Regions from separate parts of the Paenarthrobacter sp. MSM-2-10-13 genome, predicted to be linked through region 3. Evidence: riboswitches for the same ligand, from Rfam matches in the RefSeq annotation. Region 3 holds a riboswitch; each other region holds the start of a gene.
The links. Region 3 has a riboswitch for cyclic di-AMP ahead of HAV21_RS20695 (M23 family metallopeptidase). Riboswitches for the same ligand answer to the same signal wherever they lie in the genome.
Positions count from the first base shown of each region.

Region 1: linked by a shared signal. The riboswitch ahead of HAV21_RS20190 (hypothetical protein) and the one ahead of HAV21_RS20695 (M23 family metallopeptidase) in region 3 are both predicted to bind cyclic di-AMP.
Region 2: linked by a shared signal. The riboswitch ahead of HAV21_RS10120 (C40 family peptidase) and the one ahead of HAV21_RS20695 (M23 family metallopeptidase) in region 3 are both predicted to bind cyclic di-AMP.

Region 1 is NZ_JAAOXO010000014.1:90,288-92,543, forward strand. It holds gene HAV21_RS20185 (HAMP domain-containing sensor histidine kinase) at 1-566, shown strand, start outside; cyclic di-AMP (ydaO/yuaA leader) riboswitch at 641-821, shown strand; gene HAV21_RS20190 (hypothetical protein) at 827-1,690, shown strand; gene HAV21_RS20195 (glycosyltransferase) at 1,901-2,256, shown strand, end outside.
Region 2 is NZ_JAAOXO010000003.1:396,566-398,821, forward strand. It holds gene HAV21_RS10115 (NlpC/P60 family protein) at 1-447, opposite strand, end outside; gene HAV21_RS10120 (C40 family peptidase) at 546-1,289, opposite strand; cyclic di-AMP (ydaO/yuaA leader) riboswitch at 1,294-1,462, opposite strand; gene HAV21_RS10125 (M23 family metallopeptidase) at 1,601-2,256, opposite strand, start outside.
Region 3 is NZ_JAAOXO010000015.1:74,152-76,407, reverse strand. It holds gene HAV21_RS20700 (vitamin K epoxide reductase family protein) at 1-641, shown strand, start outside; gene HAV21_RS20695 (M23 family metallopeptidase) at 676-1,425, opposite strand; cyclic di-AMP (ydaO/yuaA leader) riboswitch at 1,508-1,681, opposite strand; gene HAV21_RS20690 (SURF1 family protein) at 1,960-2,256, opposite strand, start outside.

The DNA of each region.
Region 1 (2,256 bases), on a different contig from region 3:
GAATGACCACGTTGGTGGAGGACCTTCTTCTGCTGGCGCGCCTGGACGAGGGCCAGCCCGTGAAAGTCGAGGACGTTGACCTGACCCAGTTGGTGATCGAAACCGTCAGCGATGAGAAGGTCATGGCGCCGGATCACATCTGGCACCTCCAGCTCCCCGATGAACCTGTGACGGTTCGCGGCGATGTAACGCAATTGCACCAGGTGCTTGCCAACCTGCTGTCCAACGCGCGCAAACACACCGATCCCGGCACCACCGTGGTGACAGGCGTCATGCTCTCTGCTGATGGCAGCGCAGTGGTAACAGTCACGGACAACGGCCCGGGCATTCCGGTCGATTTCCAAGGCCGGATCTTCTCCCGTTTTGCCCGCGCTGATGCCGCGAGATCGGGTTCTGAAGGCACCTCGGGACTGGGCCTTTCCATTGTGGATTCGATTGTTGCCGCCCATGGTGGCACCGTGGAGGTGACGTCCAGGCCCGGGCGCACTGAGTTCGCGCTGCGACTTCCCACGGTAAGCACCGGAGAAAGTCAGGCACGCCGGCAAGGCGACTCACCGGCGTCGTGATCTCTGTTACCTAAATGTGACTTCTGAAGAAACCTCCTGTACCGTCGAAAGGGTGGGTTTCCCCAAGGACCCACATCCGGGATGCGCCGAGCTCTGCCACTTCCCGGAGTCCGTTCTTCTTTGAGGCAGAGACGGGGGACCCACAGTCTCCGGGCCTGGCAATGTGCCGCCCTAGGGGTGAAGCCGCAGCGTGACGCGCGGCCGGATGACCTCATCCGAACCCGACAGCTAACTCCGCAGGCGCTGAGAGGTCACACAACATGTCTGAATTTAACGATCAGACGCGCCCTTCTGCGCGTCACCGCGACGAACACAACGCACCGCTCACCAAGTCGCAGTCCGTCCTCAAGAACGCTGCCCGCCAGGGTAAGTCCGGCCACCGCATGTCAGTCGTAGCCGGCGTTGTTGCAGCCGCACTGGGTGTTGCATCGCTCGGAACCGCCGCAAACGCCGCGTTGACTCTCCCTGAGGCGAGCCGCGTTGCCGGGACCCAGGCTGCTGCCCAGGTCAGCGCCAACAAGTCAGCTGAAATCTCCGCTTCCTTGGATGCTGCCGCCGCCAAGGGCGCAGCTGACCGGGCTGCCGCGGACAAGGCAGCTGCTGAGAAGGCCGCTGCCGACAAGGCTGCCGCTGACCAGGCCGCTGCTGAGAAGGCTGCCGCTGACGCTGCAGCCAAGCAAGCCGCCGACGCCGCTGCCGCCCAAGCCGCAGCTGAGAAGGCTGCCGCTGACGCTGCAGCCAAGCAAGCCGCCGACGCCGCTGCTGCCGCCGCCGCTGCGGAAGCTGCAGCTGCCGCAGCCGCCCCGAAAGCCGTGGACGACCCCGCCGCCGCCAAGGCCTACGCCGCCAGCATCCTGGGCAACTACGGCTGGAGCGCAGCTGAGATGACCGCACTGAACACCCTGTGGGAGAAGGAATCCAACTGGAGGACAACTGCCACCAACGCTTCCAGCGGCGCGTATGGCATTGTCCAGTCCCTCCCGGCCGGCAAGATGGCCTCCGCTGGTGCTGACTGGCAGACCAACTACCAGACCCAGATCAAGTGGGGCCTGAACTACATCAAGGAGCGCTACGGATCCCCGTCCGCCGCTCTGGGCTTCCACTTGGCCAACAACTGGTACTAGCCAGACCGCTTCATTGCCGCGCCCGTTCCCGCCGTCCGCCCCAGTACCCACTGGAGCGGATGGCGGGAACGGGTGCGGCTTTTGCTGTTTCACAGGCGCCACCCGTGGTTCACAGGCGCTGCCCATGGTTCACAGGCGCCACCCGTGGTTCACAGCGCGGTCACAGCCTCCGCCTAAAGCCCACATAATCGGCCGTTGCATGCTGGACATATGACGCTCACAGCTCCCCGGCCAGCACTGCATAGGACGGTGCAAGGCCCTCCCGCCAGCACACCCGCGCTGGCTCCCGTCCTGGACATCGCCATACCCGTGTTCAACCAGGAAGTCCGCCTGGAAGAAGACGTTCGCAGGCTACACGGGCACCTTGCAGACACTCTTCCGCACACCTTCCGGATCACTGTGGTGGACAACGCCAGCACGGACGGCACCCTGCGGATCGCCGAACGCCTGGCGAGGGAATTCCCCGAGCTTATGGTGGTCCGTCTTGATCGAAGGGGCCGCGGAAACTCCCTCCGTAAGATCTGGTTGTCCTCCGCGTCACCGCTGCTTGCCTATATAGACCTGGA
Region 2 (2,256 bases), on a different contig from region 3:
TGCTGGAGCGGGGGTTGAGTTGCTGACGGCCACGGTGGCGTTGGCTGCAGGAGCGGCCTTGGCGGCAACCGCAGGTGCTTCCGTGGCTTCAACCTTTGCTTCAACCTTGGCCGGCGCTTCTTCCACCACAACGGGAGCCGGAGCTTCCACGGTGGTGACCACGGGACGCTCGTAAGAGATAGCCACAGTGGAGTCGGCCGCGATGGTGGCCTGCACTACGGACTGGACGTCCAATGTGGACGTGGAGGTCGACTCACGATCAACGTTGGTCTCGGCTGCGTTGGCCGCGATGCCGCTGGTCAGGACCAGGCCTGAAGCTGCGGCGATCACTGCTGCCTGGCGGCCAACGCCACCGGCGTTGGAGCTGACAGCCTTGGCAATGACGGCAAGCGAGCTGGTCTTGGGGGCCTCAGCGCGGTGCCGTGCAAGCTTGTTTGCACTGGTCATGATTTTCTCTTTTCGTATCCGAGCGCCGTTGGGTGCACACGGGTAGCGGGTAGGACCGGCATTGCGGGCATGCCGGCCCACCCCGAGCCGGATTGTTTCTAGCGGAGGGTGTAGAACGAGGAGGTGCCGGTGGACGCTACGGAGTGCAGCAGCGTTCCCTGGCCGGGGTTCAAAGCGCTGATCATCATGCCATTGCCGACGTAGATGCCCACATGGGCTCCGCCGTTCTGCATGACGAGGTCGCCGGGAGAAGGAGTGCTGGTGGGCGTCATAGCCGTCCAGGCGTTCACGCGGGGGATGCTGATGCCTGCCTGGGCGTAGACCCACTGGGTGAAGCCGGAGCAGTCCCAGCCGTTAGGTGTTGTTCCGCCCCAAACGTACGGGGAGCCGATGCCGGTGTAGGCAATAGCAGCAAGGCCGGAAGCAGCTGCGCTGGCAGCCGGGTCCTTGGCCTCGGAGGACTTAGCCGTCACGGCTTCAGGGGCTTCGTCCGTGGTGGCCGTTGCTCGTTCGGTAACCTGCGCTGCGCGCTGGACTACCTTGGGGGCTTCCTTGGTGGCCACGGTGGGGCTCTCGAAGGAAACGGTGGCTGTTGGCTCTGCGGTAACCACTGCCGTTACAACCAGCTGCTGGGTGCTGGAGGCTTCAGTCTTGGAAACATCGGCGTCGGCTGCCTGTGCGGGCAATCCGACGGTGAGGACGAGGCCTGAGGCTGCGGCCAGAACGATGGCCTGACGGCTCATGGTTCCGGCGTTGGTGGATACAGCCTTGGAAAGCGTGTTCAACGGGTTCGTGCGAACCGTTTGGGCGCGATGGCGCGCAGGGGTAGTGCGTGATGACACGTAGGTAGCCTCTCCCAATGCCTGCGAGGTGAGCTGTCGGATTCGGATGGGAGTCATCCGGCCGCGCCGCTTCCAAGGAAGTTTTGCGACTTAACCCCAAGGCCTTCTCACGAAGACCAGAAGTGGTTCCCCCGCCCCTGCCAGACGATTTATGCGAACGGACCTTGAGAGGTGGCAGAGCTAGGCAATCCACTCAAGTGCACCGGCCCCCTAAAAAGCCGATGCGCTCTGTACGCTACAACAGTTGAACGCAAATGTCACATTCAGGTCACGGGATGTCCCGCACATGCGAGAGGCGACCATCAGATTGGTTAGAGCCAGCCCATGGGGTCTACTACTTCACCGTTGACCTGAACCTCGAAGTGGAGGTGGCAGCCGGTTGAAGCGCCCGTGGTGCCGCTCAGCGCGACGGTATCGCCACGGTTGACGGTTTGTCCCACCTGGACGGTGAAGGACGACAGGTGGTTGTACGTGGTCTCGAGGCCGTTGCCGTGGTCGATAACCACACGGTTGCCTCCGCCATATTCGTGCCATCCGGCGAAAGTGACCTTGCCGGTTGCTGCTGCGTGGACAGCGGTGCCGCACTGGGCAACGAAGTCCTGGCCCCGGTGGAAGTCGCCGGCGCCGCCCGTGAGGGGGCTGACACGGTAGCCGAAGGGCGATGCCGTGGTAAGTGTGTCAAGGGGGCTGGCCATGGTGCCAACGGATGACGCGCGCTGGATGCTTCCGGCCGACTGGGCGCTGAGCAGTTGCTTCAACTTCCCATCGGGGTCAGCGGCAGTGGCGACTGCGGCTCGGCTGAAGTCGATCTTTGCCGACGCTGCCGCGGAAACCTCGGGCTGGCTGCCCGCGGGGGCTGCGACGGCGAGGGCGGACTCGGTCTGGCCCGATTCCGAGGTGGCCATGACCGGGCTGGTGGCCGGCAGGCCGACAGTCAGGGCAAGCCCGGTGGCGGCAAGCGCAACAC
Region 3 (2,256 bases):
TGAAACCCGCCGACCATGCCGTTGCTTCAGCTGCCGCGGGGCCGGATATTCCCCGCATGACCCGCAACAAGCCATTTGGCTGGCTCCTGGTCATCACCGGCGTCATCGGCTGGCTCGCCTCCGGCGCCCTGGTCCTGGAGAAACTCGAAGTACTCAAGGACCCGGGCTATAAAACCGTCTGCGACGTCAATCCTTGGATTTCCTGCGGCCAGGTCATGCAGACCTGGCAGAGTTCCGTTTTCGGGTTCCCCAACATGTTCATCGGGATCGTGGCGTTCGCCGTCATCATCACCACCGGCATGGCACTGCTTTCAGGCGCAACGTTCGCCCGCTGGTACTGGGCCGGGCTGCAGGCCGGTGTCACGCTTGGCTTTGCTTTCGTCGTGTGGCTATGGTCCCAGGCCCTGTACTCGATCCACATCCTCTGCCCCTTCTGCATGATTGTCTGGTCGGCAATGATTCCCCTGTTCGTCTGGGTCACGGCCCGGAACATCAACCATGGAGTCATCAAAGTACCCGCCGGCACGGCCAGCGTTGTCGGTGAATTCGGCTGGATCATTACCGCGCTGCTCTACGTGGCTGCTACCGCAACCATCTTCTTCGCCTTCAGCCACGTCTTCCTGGGCACATCAGGACTCTGAGGGTCGGACATCCAGGCGAGGCGATGGTCGAGGCTTACATCCATCCCTGCGGATTCACGGTCTGACCGTTGAGCAGTACCTCGAAGTGCAGATGGCAACCGGTGGAGTTGCCGGTGGTTCCGGCCGCGGCCAGCCGCTGGCCGGGGGTTACGGTCGCGCCGACTGAGGTTTCGATGGAGGCCAGGTGGTTGTAAGTACTCTTCAGGCCGTTGCCGTGGTCCACCACAATTCTGTTCCCGCCACCGTAGGGGGACCATCCGGCCTCCACGACGGTCCCGGCTCCGGCGGCGAACACTGCGGTCTGGCAGGCCGCCACGAGGTCAAGGCCGGTGTGCAGCTCCCCGGCGCCGGAGATCGGGGACGTGCGAATACCGAAGGGTGAGCTGACCGACATGCCGGCCAGGGGCGCCCCGAGCCGGGCGGCTGAGACAGGTTGCGCGGGAGCGGGAGCCGCAGCAACGGACTTGGGTGCAACCGCACCGGAAGCAGCCACCTCGGTCTTGGCCGGTACCGGCAACGGCGCCTGCTTGGTGGTGACAGCCGGCCGTTCATAACTGATTGAAGCCCCCACGGGGGCCTGGACGGGGGCGCCGGCAGTGACGGTCCCCGACGCCTGCACGGCAGGAACTGTACTGCTGGGGGCCGGGCCGGCATGGGCGGCGGTGAGCGCTGCAGTCAAAAGCGCGGCCACGCTCAGTGTGGCCGCTGCGGTGACCTGTTTGCGCCGGCTCGCCCGCGTCCCTGCCTCTGGCAGGGGCCGGTGGCGGCCGGTAGTGGGGGACATTATCGGGACGGCCGTGCGGGGCGCGAATCCGGAGGTTGGCTTTCGGCGGCGGCCATGGGGGGATACAGAAGGCAAGGGGGATCGATCCTTTCGGTTCGCCTGCGAAGTTAGCTGTCGGGTTCGGGCCAAGGAAAAAGCCCGGCCGTGCCCGGCGGCTTTCAGGCCACCGACATCACGGCTTCACCCCAAGGCAGGCTTGCTGCCGATTCTGGGTCCTCCACCCCCGCCGTTAAAAAGGGATAGTCGTTTGATGCCCCCGGCGGGGTCCAGCGTGGGGCATCAAGGGTCTCAGTACAGAAAAACCTGAACTAATAGTAGCCGCAAAACGTCATCGTTACAATTTCGTGACACTACTTTCCCGTGTCGCGCAAGAGTCGCCGCTGTTTGGTGGGCGGCATGGAACTGTTGAGCATCTCTTCAGATGTGCAGCCAACGGGTCAACGAGTCCCCCCGGAGGATGGTTCCCGAGTGCCGCGCTTTCTGTCGTACGGGATATCCCTGACCGCCCTGCACGGGCGCTGCCCGGTGCCGGGCTCAGAGTCCCATTGAGTCCAGCAGGGCGTCTTCTTCCTCGGCGCGGGAGCGTTTGCGCGGGGAGGGATGACGGGCGTGCTGGACGGTGCTTGCTGTCTCCGCGGATTCGTCGAGGGTTTCCCGTTCTTCGCGGTGGATGCGGGCCTGTTGACGTGCCATGTAGCCGAAGCCCACGAACGCCAGGATCCCGAAGGTGATCCACTGCAGGGCGTAGGACAGGTTCGATCCTTCCTTGACGGCAGGCGGGGCGAGTTGTTGGGGAACGACAGCGGGTTGCGGGGACTCCAAGGCCATGAC